2 regions of the Cloacibacillus evryensis DSM 19522 genome follow, and region 1 is predicted to be linked to the other one. Evidence: riboswitches for the same ligand, from Rfam matches in the RefSeq annotation. Region 1 holds a riboswitch; the other holds the start of a gene.
What was found. Region 1 has a riboswitch for cobalamin ahead of CLOEV_RS00495 (sirohydrochlorin cobaltochelatase). Riboswitches for the same ligand answer to the same signal wherever they lie in the genome.

Region 1 (7,787 bases):
ATGTCGCGTCCCACCCCGCATGGAATATCACGACGAGGTTGAGCGCGCGCGCCAGGTCGTAAACGGGAAAAAGCCTCTTATCGTCCACGTCGATGCGCTGCAGCGGCGGATGCAGCTTCATGCCCTTAAGTCCCTCGTCGGAGATCTTCCAGACATATTCAAGGGCGTATTCCGAGCCGGGCATCACAGAACCGAAAGATATCAGCCTCTCCGAATCGATCTCCTTTGCAAAAGAGAGGACGTCTTCATGTTGGGTCTCCTTCGTCACGATATTGAGCACGACGCTTTTGTCCACGCCGCACGCGTCCATCGTCTTGACAAGAGATTCCGCCGTGGCCGGGGCGTAATAGGGAACGCCGCACTGATGCTGAAGCTTCGTCATCGCCGCATCGGCGATCTTATGGGGAAAAACGTGAGTGTGAAAGTCTATAATCATGGGAAAAACTATACCACCATTTTTTATTTTCGCCACATATAAAATCAAATTCGCAATACTTCGTCGTTTTTTACCGTTATTCCGCCGGAGGCGCTTTTGCAAAAATTTTATCCCCGTGTTGTAATATTGGCTGTAGAATATCAAAATGCGGCGCTTGAAGCGTCGCGAACCGGGAGGAATAGCTATGCAGATTTTGGCGGCACTTTTGCTGGACGCCCTTTTTGGGGACCCCAAATGGCCGACGCATCCCGTGGTATTGGTGGGACGGCTGATAACCTTCTATGAAAAAATTTTTTATTCGCCCTCCGACGGAAAGCGCCGCGGCGTAATTTTCTGCGCGGCGGTGCTTTTCACCGTCGCCGCCGCCGTCGCGGCGGGAATGATCGTCACGGGGCTGATCGGCAAATGGGCGCAGACAGCTTTCCTCATATATCTGTTATACGCGGCGATCGCCTTCAAGTCGCTCAAGGACGAGTCGCTGCCGGTGGCGCGCGCGCTCGCGGCGGGCGATCTCGAACGCGCGCGCAGGCAGGTCGGACGCATCGTCGGGCGCGACACGGAACGGCTTGACGCGGCGGGCGTCACGCGCGCGGCGGTGGAGACCATCGCCGAGAGCTATATCGACGGAGTCGTCTCCGTGCTCTTCTGGATGACGGTCGGCTCCTTCTTCGGACATGCCGCGATATTCGCCTGGCTCTTCAAGGCGGCCTCCACGATGGATTCGATGGTCGGCTACGACGACGAACGGTATCGTGATTTCGGCTGGGCGGCGGCGAAGCTCGACGACCTCCTGAACTTCATCCCCGCGCGCCTCGGCGCGCTGATCGCCGTCGGCGCGGGAGCGCTCGCCAATATGGATTACCGCCGCGCCTGGCGCGTCTTCCTGCGCGACAGGCTGAACCATAAGAGCCCGAACAGCGCCCACGGCGAGAGCGTCTTCGCGGGATTGCTCGGCATCCGCCTCGGCGGCGGCGCCTTTTACGGCGGCGAATGGGAGGCGCGTCCGACGCTCGGCGACGATCTGCGCGAACCGGAACCGAACGACATCCTGCGGGCTCACTACATTATGGATGTTTCCGCGGCGCTCTGCGCCGTGCTGATCTTTGCGACAGAAAGGTTTGTTTGACGATGGAATTCCGGCCGCACGGCGCAAATCCCGAAAAATTATATCAACAGTTCGGCATCCCGATGCCGGAGAGGGTCTTCGATTTCAGCACCAACACGAACGCGGTGGCGCAGCGCGGGGGCTTTTCGCCCGACCTGCGCGCGGCGCTCGAAGATTATCCCGACGACGACTGTGCCGCGCTGCGCGCGTTTCTTTCAAAGACGACGGGGGCCGCGCCGGAAGATATCCTCGTGACAAGCGGCTCCAACGAATCGATCTATCTTATCGCCTCTTATGAAAAGGATAGGAAGAATCTTATTCTCCAGCCAACTTACGGCGAGTATCTGCGCGCGCTTGAAAATTTTGGCGCGGCCCCCTGCAACATCTTTGACCTCCGCGCCGCAAAGCTGCCGCAAGGGGGATCTGTCTGGCTCTGCAATCCCTGCAACCCGACGGGGAGCTTCATACCGGACGCCGAACTTGACGAGATCGCGGCCAGCCATCCGCGGACGCTCTTCATCGTCGACGAAGCCTACCGCGATTTTATCTGGACCGAAGAGGAGCCGCTCCCATACCGGCCCCACCCCAACGTCATACGGCTGCGCTCGCTCACCAAGACCTACAACCTCTGCGGCGCGCGCATCGGCTATATCCTCGCCGACGCCTCGGTGACGGAGAGGCTGAAAAAACGGCAGCCGAGCTGGAGCGTCAGCGGCCTCGCGCAGCAGGCGGCGCTTTTCTTCCTCGCGGACGACGCTCTTCTGCGCCGCACGCGGGATTATTACGCGGCGGAGATGCCGCGGCTCATCTCCGCGGTAAACGGCGCGGGCTTCGCGACGCTGCCGACCTGCGTCAACTATTTTCTGGCGCGGACGGATAACGACGAGAAGCTCATCCGCTTTTTGCTCGAACGCGCCCTCGTCGTGCGCCACACGAGAAATTTTCCCGGACTTGAGGGAAAGTTCGTGCGCATCGCGGCACGGACGAGAGAGGAAGACGACCTGCTGACCGACGCGCTGAGGGACTACCGGTGAGGATCTGTCTCATCCGCCACGCGCTGTCTCTCGCGAACGCGGAGAACGTCTGGACGGGACAGCGCGATGTCCCCCTCTCGCCGCGCGGCGTCGCCGAACAGCGGGCGATATGCGCGCGTTTCGCATATCCGCGCGCGGAGTTATACTTTTCATCGCCGCTCGCCCGCTGCACGCAGTCGCTTGAGCTGATCTACGGACGCGAGGCCGATTATCTTCCCGCCGCTCTCTCCGAATGTTCGCTCGGCGTCCTTGAGGGCAGGCCCTACACAAACCTCGACGACGATCCGAACTACACCGCCTGGCTCGCGGCCCCGGACAGGCCGGTAGAGGGCGGCGAGAGCTTCAACGGTTTCACGGAGCGCGTCTGCGCCGGCTTCGAGGCGCTGCTTTCGCGCTGCCGCGCGGCGGGAGTTTCAACGGCGGCCGGCACGATGCACGGCAACGTGATGCGCGCGCTCCTGCACCGCTTCGCCGACAGGAATATCCCGCACGGCGAGTGGCGGATACCGAACGGCGGCATGTACGTCCTTGACTTTAAGACGGACGGTTCGGCGGCGTTATGGAGCACGGCCCCTGATTTTCTCTTTGCGCAGGAGGATTAAATTGCCCCGGCGGCACAAAAACTACCTGTCGCACACGGCGGCCATCTGCTATAATGACCGAAAATCGAATATTATCTTTCTCAGTAAGGGAAACCGGTGCGGATCTTTCCAATGCCGGTGCGGCCCCGCCACTGTAGCTCGGACGAAAGCGCAAAGAAGCCACTGGAATTTTTCCGGGAAGGCGCGCTGTCAGGATGAAGGGAAGTCAGGAAATCTGCTGAGGAAAGGTTTAGGGAAGGGGGTCTGTTTGCGCGGGCAAACGTCTTCGCGGCATTTGTTACAGCTTGCCATAAGCTGACAGGGTAATGACTCGGAGGATCGCTTCCGGGTCATTTTTTATTGGACCCAGAATTTTTCTGGATTGGCGATGATCGAAAGGATGGAAATATTTCTCATGAAATCGTTTGTAATAGCTCTCGTAATGCTCACACTGGTAATGTCCGGCACGGCCTTCGCCGCGGCCCCGAAGGACAAGCCCGACAAGAAGGGCATCCTCGTCGTCGCCTTCGGCACCTCGATGCCGGAGGCGAAAAAGGCGATCGACAACCTCGTCGACTCGACGAAAAAGGCATTCCCCGACACGGAGGTGCGCCTCGCCTACACGTCGAACATCATCCGCCGGAAGATCGCGAAGGAACAGAACCTCAATATCCCGACGCCGACCTCCGCTCTCGCGCAGATGAACGACGAAGGCTTCACCCATGTCTATGTGATGCCGATGCACATCATCCCCGGCGAAGAATATGACGACATCGCGGGCCTCGTGAACGGCTTTGCCGCGGTAAAGGGCAAGTATGAATTCAGAGACTTGAAGCTCGGCAGCCCCTACCTCTCGTCAGCCGCCGACTGCGACCTGATGGCCGACATCCTCATCAAGCGTTTCGCGAAGGATCTCGCGAAGAAGAACACCGTGATCGTCCTCATGGGCCACGGCACGCCGCACCACGCGGCAAACGCGATGTACAGCCAGCTCCAGCTCTCGCTCGATAAGAAGGCCCCCGGACGCTTCGCCCTCGGCACGGTCGAGGCGGCTCCGATGATCGAGGACGTGATCGCGCGCCTCAAGCATGACAAGAGCGTGAAGACGCTCGTCCTCTCGCCGCTGATGATCGTCGCCGGCGATCACGCGAACAACGACCTCGCCGACAAGGACGATCCCGAATCATGGTACAGCCAGCTTAAAGCGGCCGGATACAAGGACGTCAGGACCTTCCTCGTCGGACTCGGCGAAGACGCGGATATGGCCCGCGTATACGTCTCCAAGATCAAGGATATGATGAAATAAGGATGACCGGCGCGGCGGAACTCTCGGAGCATAGGCGGCGGCTTTTCGTCAAACGGCTGCGCCTCGCGGCGCTGCTCTCCCTGCTCTTGCTCATCGCCGCGCTATGGCGGCTCGGCGCGGGCGAGTGGGATATTCCCGCCGCCCGCGTCGCGGCGCTTTTGAATCCGTTTTTAGACGAAGCCTCGCGCGCCTCGCCCGAGGCTCTCGTCGTCCGCAGCGTCCGGCTGCCGCGCTTTCTCGCCGCCGTCGGAACGGGCGGGCTGCTCGCGGTGGCGGGCGCCGTCCTGCAGGGGCTGCTGACGAACCCGCTCGCCGAACCATACACGCTCGGGATCGCGGCGGGCGCGGCCTTCGGCGGCGCTCTCGGCTTTTTCTTCGGTTCGTTCGCGGTGACGCCGCTGGCCTTCGCGGGAGCGCTGGCCTCTCTTTGGCTCGTAAGCGCCATCGCGGCGCGCAGCGGAGGCGGCGCGGCCTATATCGTCCTCGCGGGCATCATCACGAACGCGATACTCTCCGCGGGAGTCACCTTCCTCAAAGCGATCGCCGACGACCGTCTCAGCGCCATCGTCCTTTGGCTCATGGGCAGCCTCTCGGGGGCCTCCCCGCTTGCCGCCCTCTCGGTCTGGGGCGCGGCCTTCATCCTGTTCGTCCCCGCCTTTATCTACGCGCGCCAGATCGACGCCGTCTCGCTCTCCGAGGGACAGGGGGCGCTGCTCGGCATCGACGAAAAAAAGCTGCGCGCGCTGCTGCTCGCCGTTTCGTCGCTCGCCACCGCCGCCGCCGTCAGCTTCTTCGGGATCATCGGCTTCGTCGGCCTCGTCGTCCCGCACCTCATGCGCTCCCTCACGGGGCCCGCGACGAGGCCGCTGCTCATCTTCAGCTTCCTCGGCGGCGGGCTGCTGCTCGCGCTCGCGGACGGCGCGGCCCAGAGGCTCGGAGAACTCCCCGTGGGCGTCATTACGGCGCTCATCGGCGGCCCCTTCTTCTGTTGGATACTGATGAGCCGGAGGCGCGGCGCGTGAGCCTCTACACCTTCCGCGGACTCTGCGCCGGTTACGGCGCGAAAAAAATAATCGACGGCATCAGCGGCGAGATAGAGCGCGGGAGGATCACGGCGCTCATCGGCCCCAACGGCGGCGGCAAGAGCACGCTGCTGCGCGCGCTCGGCGGCCTCGGAAGCTACAGCGGCGCCCTCGCGTTCGGCCATCGCGAAGTGAGCGGCATCCCGCGCCGCGACTTCGGACGCCTGGTCGGTTTCCTGCCGCAGAACATCAGCGTGAGGGCGGCCTTCTCCGTCTACGAGATAATCTCGCTCGGCCGCCTGCCCTTTCACGGCGCGCTTGAACCGATGAAGCCGGAGGACGACAGGATAATCCTTGAAAGCGCGGAGCTCGCGGAGGTCGGCCACCTGCTCTTTCGCGCCGCGACGGAGCTTTCGGGGGGCGAACGGCAGCGCGTGCTGTTCGCGATGACACTAGCCCAGCAGCCGGAGCTGTTCCTGCTCGACGAACCGACCTCGGCGCTCGACCCGAGCCATTCGCGCCGGATCTTCTCGCTGCTGCGGAAGCTCGCCGCGGAGGGCAGGAGCGTCGTCGCGGCGGCGCACGACCTGAACGGCGCGATCTCCTGCTGCGATGATTTTATCGCGCTCAAAGAGGGAAAGATCGTCGCCCGCGGCCCCGTCGGGCTGCTTGACGAAAAAATTTTACAGGAACTTTACGGCATAAAGTTCCGCCGTTACCGATCGGAGGATGGAGACACAGCATGGCACCCAGAATAATCCTATACGTTCTTATCATATTTTTACTTTCGCCGTTTCAGGCGGAGGCGGCGGCAAAACGCATCGTCTCGCTCTATCCCGGCCACACCGACAACATCGTCGCGCTCGGCGGGGAAAAGAGGCTCGTCGCGGTATCGAAAAACGACGATGACGACATGCTGCCCGACCTGCCGCGCTTTTCCGCGAAGAGCGGCGCGGAGGAGATACTGGCGCTGAAGCCGGACCTCGTCCTGACGCGCGGCCTCGCGGAGCGGCAGAATCCGCAGCTCCGCGGCGTGCTAGAGCGCGCCGGCGTGAGAGTCGTTTCGCTGGAACCGCCGCGGTGGGATGATTTCGCCGCCTATCTGCGGGAGCTCGCCGCGCTGACCGGAAGCGACCCGGCGGCGGGCGAGTCAAAGTTGAAGAAGCTCCGCGGCGCGATCGCCGCCGAGGCGGCGAAAAAGTCCAAAGGCAAAAGCCCCGCCGTCTTTGTGGAGGCGACGGCGAAGGAGCTGCACACCTGCTCGCCCGATTCGTGGGCGGCAAAGCTCGTTGAGCTCGCGGGAGGACGGAACGCCGCCTCCGACGCGCAGCCGGTCCGCAAGGGCAGCGCGATCGCCCCCTACGGCCTCGAGCGGATACTAAAGGCCGCCGCCGCGGGCGAAATAGACGTATACTTGGTACAGCAGGGAACGATGAACGCCGCGGACAAAGAATCCCTCGCGGCGCGCCCGTGGTATCCGGCGATAAAAAAGATAAAGACGGCCGTCGTGCCGGAGGGAGAGCTGAGCCGCCCGTCGCTGCTCGGGCTCGAAGCCGGCGGACGGCGGCTGATAAAAATATTCTACGGAGAGTGAATGCTTTGAAATTTACTGTTGTCGGCGTGGGGCCGGGAGATCCCGAGCTCGTCACGCTCAAGGCGCTGAGGATCATAAAGGAGGCGGACGTCGTGCTGACGCCCTATTCGCCGCGCGGGAAGTTTTCCGTCGCCGAACAGATAGTGCGCGCGAACCTCCCCGATACAGAGACGACGCCCATCACCTTCCCCATGCTCACCGACGCGGAGGAGCGCGAGAAGTTTCTCCTCGGCGAGCTTGAGCGGATCGGCGCTTCATGGCGCGGCGCGAAGAGCGCCGTGCTGCCCGTCATCGGCGACTCGGCGCTCTACGCGACGGGCTCGTATCTGTTCGACGCCTGGAAGAAAATCGCGCCGGAACTCGAGCTGTCGCTGGTGCCGGGCATCTCCGCGCACCAACTGGCCGCTTCGCGCATCGGCTCCTTCCTCGCGATGGGAGAGGATATCTTTTCCGTCGTCCCCTGCATCGACGACCGCGAAGGGATCGTGGCGGCGCTGCGCCGCGCCGATTCCGCGGCGCTCTATAAACCCTGCATCCTGAAAGAGGGACTCGCCGGGGTGGTCGCGGAGGCCGGCCCGTGGCGGCGCATGGCGCGCATCGACCGCGCGGGGCTCGCCGACGAAAAAATATACGAGGGGGAAGCGGCGCTCACGCCGGCGGAAGAGTACCTCTCGATACTGCTGCTCTGGCGGAACTAGATGGACTGGCG
Region 2 (7,787 bases), 370 kb from region 1:
CGATATAGTAGGCGAAGAGCTGGAGCGGGATTATCGCGACAAAGGGGAAGAGCTCCGGCTCCGTCTCCGGCGTAAAGATGACGTGCTTCGTATAGTGGCCGATCTCGCCGTCGCCCTCCGTGGCGATCGCGATGATCGGGGATTTGCGCGCCATCGACTCCTCGATATTGGAGATAGTCTTCTCCCACAAATCGTTCTTCGGAACGAGCGCGACGACCGGCAGTTCCTTGTCCAGGAGCGCGATCGGTCCGTGCTTCATCTCGCCGGCGGGATACGCCTCCGCGTGGAGGTACGATATCTCCTTCAGCTTGAGCGCCCCCTCAAGTGCTGGCGGGTAGGCAAGGCCGCGGCCGATGAAGAAGAAACCGCGCGCGTCGGCGAAATCACGCGCCAGCGCCTCGATATCCTTCTCGTGCGAAAGCACGGTGGCGAGCTTGCCGGGGATATCCATCAGCGCCGAGGTGAGGCGTTTCTCCGTTTCGGGCTTCAAATCGCCGCGGAGCTTCGCGAGATAGAGGCCAAGCAGCGTCAGCACCGTCATCTGCGCCATAAAGGTCTTAGTCGCCGCGACGCCGATCTCCGGGCCGGCGGGAGTGACGAGCGCCTCCCCCACCTCGCGGTGTATCGTCGAGCCGCGCACATTGGTGATCACAAGGCACTTCGCGCCGTGCTCCTTCGCGAGGCGCGCCGCGTGCAGCGTGTCCGCCGTCTCTCCCGACTGGGAGACGAATACGGCGAGCGTCTCGTCGTCTATCGGGATATTCCGGTAGCGGTACTCGGAGGCTACCTCGGTGCGTATCTCAAACCGGCCGAGAGTCTCCATGATACGCGCCGCGACGACCGTCGCGTAGTGCGAGGTGCCGCAGGCGATAAAGTGTATCTTCTTCCATTTCGCGGCCTCTTCCGCCGTCCAGCCAAGCTCCTTGCTGAGGTCGACGCTCTCTCCCGCCACGCGCCCCAGGAGCGTGTGCGCCACCACTTCGGGCTGCTCGTGTATCTCCTTGAGCATGAAGTGCGGATAAGCGCCGCGGTTGGTCATCGCCGCGTCCCAGTCCAGGTGCATCGACGCCTTATCGTGCTCGGCGCCGCTAAAGTCAAAAAACTTGCAGCCCTCTTTCGTTATCTGCGCCATCTCGTCGTCGTCCATGAACCAGACGTCGCGCGTATATTCCAGCAGCGCGGTCGGATCGGAGGCGCAGAACCCCTCATTCTCCGCGCGGCCGACGACGAGAGGGGAGCCTTTGCGGGCCACCCATATCTCGTTCGGCTTGTCATAAAACATGATGACGAGCGCGAAAGCGCCGCGGATACGCTTCGTCAGCTTCACGATCGCCGCCTTCGGGTCTCCGTCGTAGACGTAGCCGAGATACTGCACCGCCGACTCGGTGTCCGTCTCGGTGTGGAACTTTATCCCGTGCGCCTCAAGGTCGGCGCGTATCTCGCGCGCGTTCTCGATGATGCCGTTATGTACGAGCACAACACGATGGTCGCTCGAAACGTGGGGATGGGCGTTGTTCTCCGTCACGCCGCCATGCGTCGCCCAGCGCGTATGGCCGATGCCGAAATCGCCGGTGAAATGCTCCTTAGCGACCCTCTCGGCAAGCTGCGAGACCCTGCCGATGGTGCGGAGCTCCGATATTTTATTATCCTTGATAACGGCTATGCCCGCCGAGTCATAACCGCGGTATTCATGCTTTGCGAGACCCTCGAGTATTACCTTCGTGGTATCCCTGTCCCCTATATAGCCCATGATTCCGCACATTTATCTATCATCCTTTCACCAACTGTTAAGCACTATCTATTCTACAATATTCTCACAGTAAATATAAAAAAAATGGCGGACAAAAATAAATTATAACTAAGCAATCCCCGCGAGTATAAACGCCGATTTTTCAAAGAACTTCAGCTTTCTTGATGAGGCGGCCGGAGAGCCGGATCAAAACTTTCTCGGTCCGCGCAAACCGCCCCGCAATTGACGCGGAAATATTCACAAACGTCAGACAAAAGAAAAAGATTGACGAAACAGACCCTTTAAGCGTATCATAAACGCAGAATGTAGTATTGATGCAGATGCTCGGGAATCAGGTGTAAATCCTGAACGGCCCCGCCACTGTAACCGTGACGAAACCGCGATGCCACTGAGGCGACTCAGGAAGGCGCGGAAAGTAGGATGAACGGAAGCCAGGAGACCGGTCTGCATAGAGGTTGCGGCAATCCCTGCGCGGGCGGGGGTCGTCGAGTGCGTTTAGAAACACCTTTATCTACTCGCCGACAACTTTTGCAAGACCGCCCGCAGGCGGTCTTTTTTGTTTGCCCGCTTAAACTTTATCTGGAAGGGAAGCTGTAATATGAACGAAACAGAGGTGAAAATGAGCGAATTTCCGCCTGTCTCCTTTGAAGAGTTTGCCGTTCCCACACGCGAACAGTGGTACGACGAAGCGGTGGCGGCCCTCAAGGGAGCTCCGTTCGACAAACGGATGTTCACGCCGACCTACGAAGGCATCACCCTTGAACCGGTCTATACGCTTGCCGACAACGAAGAGCTGCTCAACATCGGCGGCATGCCCGGAGAACCTCCGTTCCTGCGCGGAACAAAGAGCTCCGGCTACATCGCCGAGCCGTGGAAGATCGCCCAGAGTTCCTCGGACGTGCTGCCTGAAGAGGCGAACGAGGCCGTGAAAAACGAGCTCCGCAAAGGCGCCACCATCCTGAACTTCGAGCTCGACGACTGCACGAAGCTTGGGCGCGATCCCGACCCGGCGCTCTTTAAAGACGACTACCGGGGACTTTCGCTGACGACGCTCCGCGACGCGGACGAGATGCTCAAAGATCTTGATTTTACGAAGGTGCCGCTCCACATCTACGCGGGAGCCTCCGCCGTTCCCGTGTTGGCCCTCGTCGCGGCTCAGGCCAGGGCCGCCGGCGTCAAAGAGAGCCTCAAAGAGGCCAAAGGCTGCGTCGGAGCCGACCCCCTGGGAGAGCTTGCCGAGCGCGGAAACCTCCCGCTGCCGATCGACGAATTCTATGATGAGATGGCTCTCGCCATAAAATGGGCGGAGGAAAACGCCCCCAAGCTCAAGACGATATTGGTGCGCGGCGACGTCTACCACAACGGCGGCGCGAGCGCCACCCAGGAGACCGCCTACGCTATGAGCGCGGCGATCGCCTACATCAGGGCGATGCGCCACCGCGGCCTTGAGCCGGAGACGGTCATGCCGCACATAAAATTCAGCTTTTCCATCGGCACCAACTTCTTCATGGAGATCGCCCGCATCAGGGCGGCGCGCACCGTCTGGGCGCAGATCGCCGAAGCCTTCGGCGTCGATGCCGACGGACGGGGCAAAATAGACATCTTCGCGCGCACCTCGCACTTCACCTCCACCGTCTACGACCCCTATGTCAATATACTGAGGGCGACGACCCAGGCATTCTCGGGCGCGGTCGGCGGTGTCGACTCGATGCAGGTCAGCTGCTTCGACGACGCCATCCGTCCAAGCGGCGAGATCGCGAAACGCATCGCGCGCAACATTCAGATAATGCTCCAGACCGAGTTCGACATGCTCCAGCCCGTCGACCCGGCGGGCGGCTCGTGGTATGTCGAGCGCCTCACGACACAGTGCGCCGCGGCCGTCTGGGCGCTCCTTCAGGACGTCGACGGCGAGGGCGGGATGTACTCCGCGCTGAAAAAGGGCGCCGTCCAGGGCGAAATAGAAAAAGTATTCAAGAACCGCCTCAAGAACCTCGCCTTCCGCAGGGACAGGGCGGTCGGCACCAACATGTACCCGAACACGCTTGAAAAACCGCTCAAAAACATGTTCCCCGGCGGGGAAAAGCTCTACCGTGCGAGAAAAGCCTCCGTGGACAAGTTCCTCGAACTCACGGACAGGCAGCACGCCGCCGAATGCCTCGATAAGATCATGGAGAACGTCCACGAGGGCGACGCGAAATTCGTCGACGCCGTCATCGAGGCCTTCCTCGCGGGCGCGACCGTCGGCGAAGTGAGAAATGCGCTCAACGACGGCTTTGAAGGTGAAGAAAGCGTGAAGGCCGTCGGCACCCACCGCTGGACCGAACAGATAGAGGCGCTGAGGAAAACGACCGAAGAGTTCGCCGAACGTACCGGCAAAAACATCCGCGTATTCCTCGCCAACATGGGGCCGATCCCGCAGCACAAGGCGCGGGCCGACTTCAGCGCCGGCTTCATGGAAGTCGCGCACTTTGAAGTGCTGAGAAACAACGGCTTCCCCACGCCGGAAGAGGCAGTCCGGGCCGCCGTCGAGTCTGGCGCGGAAGTCGCCGTCATCTGTTCCGCCGACGACACCTACCCGGAACTCGTGCCGCCCGTGGCGCGCGGCATCAAAGCCGCCGCGCCGGAGATGCGCGTGCTGCTCGCGGGAGCGCCTGCCGCGGAATACAAAGATACATACGTCGAAGCCGGCGTGGACGACTTCATCCACGTCAAGGCGAACTGCTATGAAATACTCAAGACGATACAGGAAAAAGCGATAAACGCCTCCGGCTGCCGGACGGCGGAGAAAAATCCTCGCAAAGGGGAGGGACTCTAAATGTCATCTTCAAACCCCGATTTCACAAAGATCCCTCTGAACATGGAACCCAAAAGGGCCGTGAGCTATGAGGAATGGAAGAAAAAGATCGAAAAAGAGACCGGCAAACCGTTTGAAAGCCTGATGCACCGCACGATGGAGCAGATCGAAGTCGCCCCGCTATACACCAAGGCCGACTACGAGGGCATGAGCCATCTGAACTACGCCGCGGGGCTGCCGCCCTTCCTGCGCGGGCCGTACCCCACCATGTACGTCACGCGCCCCTGGACCGTGCGCCAGTACGCGGGCTTCTCCACCGCCGAAGAAAGCAACGCCTTCTACCGCCGCAACCTCGCGGCGGGGCAGAAGGGGCTCTCGATCGCCTTCGACCTCGCGACGCACCGCGGTTACGACTCAGACCACCCGCGCGTCGTCGGAGACGTCGGCAAAGCGGGCGTCGCCGTCGACTCCATCCTCGACATGGAAATACTCTTCTCCGGCATCCCGCTGGGGCAGATGTCCGTCTCCATGACGATGAACGGCGCGGTCCTTCCCGTCCTCGCCTTCTACATCGTCGCGGCCGAGGAACAGGGCGTCGACAAATCCGTGCTCTCCGGCACCATCCAGAACGACATCTTAAAAGAATTCATGGTCCGCAACACCTACATCTACCCGCCGGCGCCGTCGATGAGGATCATCGGCGACATCTTCGCCTACACATCGCACAACATGCCGAAATTCAACAGCATCAGCATCTCCGGCTACCACATGCAGGAGGCGGGAGCGACGGCCGACATCGAACTCGGCTACACGCTGGCCGACGGCCTCGAATACATCCGCACCGGACAGGCGGCGGGACTGGGCGTAGACGACTTTGCGCCGCGCCTCTCCTTCTTCTGGGCGATCGGCAAAAACTACTTCATGGAAGTGGCGAAAATGCGCGCCGGCCGTATGCTCTGGGCCAAGATCGTCAAACAGTTCGGCCCCAAAAAGGCCAAATCGATGGCGCTGCGCACCCACTCGCAGACCTCCGGCTGGAGCCTCACGGCCCAGGACCCCTTCAACAACGTCGCGCGCACCTGCGTCGAGGCGATGGCCGCGGCCCTCGGACACACCCAGTCGCTCCACACCAACGCCCTTGACGAGGCCATCGCGCTGCCGACCGACTTCTCGGCCCGCATCGCGCGCAACACCCAGCTCTACATCCAGGACGAGACCAGCGTCTGCAAAGTCATCGACCCGTGGGGCGGCTCCTACTACGTGGAGGCGCTCACCGACGAACTCATCCGCCGCGCCTGGGCCCATATACAAGAGGTCGAATCCCTCGGCGGTATGTCGAAGGCCATCGAGACCGGGCTGCCGAAAATGCGCATAGAAGAGGCGGCCGCGCGCCGTCAGGCCCGCATCGACTCCGGCAGCGAAAAGATCATCGGCGTCAACGCCCTGCAGCTTGAACAGGAAGACCCGATCGACATCCTCGAAGTCGACAACAGCGCCGTCCGCGACGCGCAGATAGCCCGTCTGGCGAAGCTGCGCGCCAACAGAAACCAGGAAGACGTGAAAAAATGGCTCACGGCGATCACCAACTCCGTAGAGACCGGCGAGGGCAACCTGCTCGAGCTCGCCGTCGAAGCGGCGCGCGCCAGAGCGAGCCTCGGTGAGATCTCCGACGCCGTCGAAAAAGCGGCGGGAAGACACAAAGCGGTCATCCGCTCGATCTCCGGCATCTACAGCAGCGAATTCGCCGAAGAAGAGATCATCGAAGAAGTCCGTAAAATGACCGACGAATTTGAAGAACGCGAAGGCCGCCGTCCGCGCATCATGGTCGCGAAAATGGGACAGGACGGGCATGACCGCGGCGCGAAGGTGGTCGCCACCGCCTACGCCGACATGGGCTTCGACGTGGACATCGGACCGCTCTTCCAGACGCCGGAAGAGACCGCGCAGGACGCGATCGACAACGACGTCCACATCGTAGGCATGAGCTCGCTGGCGGCGGGACACAAGACATTGCTGCCGCAGCTCGTTGAGGAACTTGAAAAACGCGGGCGCGGAGACATCATGGTCGTGGCGGGCGGCGTCATCCCCGCGCAGGACTACCAGTTCCTGCGCGACCACGGAGCGGCCGCCATCTTCGGCCCCGGAACGGTGATACCGGCGGCGGCCAAAGAGATGCTGGTCATACTCAACAAGCGTCTCGCGGCAGCTCACGTCTAGGCTATGCGAAAAAACTTTCGGCCTGACTGGCAGCCGGAAAACGCGGGCGCGGAATTTGCCTGCTCCGTAATGCCGGGCGTGCCGCTCGCGAGCGACTGCAACGCGGAGGCGCGGGCCGCGCCTCCGGCAAAGGCGAAAGCCGTACTGACGGCGGACGACTATGCGCGGGGCATACTGGCGGGCGACCGCGTCATGCTCTCGCGGGCCATCACCGTCATCGAGAGCAACGCGCCGAAGCATTTTGAACTCGGTCAGGAGATAATACAGAAGATACTGCCGCACAGCGGCAAAGCGATGCGGATAGGGATAACGGGCGTGCCGGGCGCGGGAAAGAGCACTTTCATCGAGGCATTCGGCACCTACCTCTGCGGCGAGGGCTGCAAAGTCGCCGTTCTCGCCGTGGACCCCTCCAGCTCGCTCTCAAAGGGCAGTATCCTCGGAGACAAAACGCGCATGGAAAACCTCGCGCGTGAGAAAAACGCCTTTATTCGCCCCTCCCCCTCCGGCGGATCGCTGGGCGGCGTCACCAGAAAAAGCCGCGAAACGATGTTGCTCTGCGAAGCTGCCGGATACGACGCGGTCCTCGTCGAGACCGTCGGCGTGGGGCAAAGTGAGACAATGGTACGCTCGATGGTCGACTACTTCCTCGTCGTCGTAATAACCGGCGCGGGAGACGACCTGCAGGGCATAAAAAAGGGAATAATAGAGCTCGCCGACAGCATCCTCGTCAACAAGGCGGACGGCGACAACAAAATGAAAGCTATGATGGCGCGGGCGGACTACGACCAGATACTGCACTACCTGCGTCCCGCCACCGAAGGCTGGAAGACGAGGGCCTATACCTGCTCTTCGATAACGGGAGAGGGTATACCCGAAATGTGGAGCGTCATAAAAGATTTCCGGGAAAACGTAACGGCTTCGGGAATCTTTTCAAAACGGCGTAAAGAACAGACCATCGAATGGGTCCGCGCGATGACCGCGGAATACCTGCAAAACAGGATCTCGCAGAACGCGGAACTCACGAAA

Region 2: it holds a riboswitch for cobalamin, as region 1 does, so the genes downstream of both, CLOEV_RS02020 (methylmalonyl-CoA mutase family protein) here and CLOEV_RS00495 (sirohydrochlorin cobaltochelatase) in region 1, are expected to answer to the same signal.

Annotation. Positions count from the first base shown of each region.
Region 1 covers NZ_KK073872.1:114,276-122,062, reverse strand. The annotation lists gene CLOEV_RS00515 (amidohydrolase family protein) at 1-436, opposite strand, end outside; gene cbiB (adenosylcobinamide-phosphate synthase CbiB) at 621-1,562, shown strand; gene CLOEV_RS00505 (pyridoxal phosphate-dependent aminotransferase) at 1,565-2,575, shown strand; gene CLOEV_RS00500 (histidine phosphatase family protein) at 2,572-3,177, shown strand; cobalamin riboswitch at 3,242-3,413, shown strand; gene CLOEV_RS00495 (sirohydrochlorin cobaltochelatase) at 3,572-4,462, shown strand; gene CLOEV_RS00490 (FecCD family ABC transporter permease) at 4,465-5,484, shown strand; gene CLOEV_RS00485 (ABC transporter ATP-binding protein) at 5,451-6,242, shown strand; gene CLOEV_RS00480 (ABC transporter substrate-binding protein) at 6,227-7,078, shown strand; gene CLOEV_RS00475 (SAM-dependent methyltransferase) at 7,084-7,776, shown strand; gene CLOEV_RS00470 (membrane protein) at 7,777-7,787, shown strand, end outside.
Region 2 covers NZ_KK073872.1:479,998-487,784, reverse strand. The annotation lists gene glmS (glutamine--fructose-6-phosphate transaminase (isomerizing)) at 1-1,762, opposite strand, end outside; cobalamin riboswitch at 2,052-2,212, shown strand; gene CLOEV_RS02020 (methylmalonyl-CoA mutase family protein) at 2,349-4,565, shown strand; gene scpA (methylmalonyl-CoA mutase) at 4,566-6,761, shown strand; gene meaB (methylmalonyl Co-A mutase-associated GTPase MeaB) at 6,765-7,787, shown strand, end outside.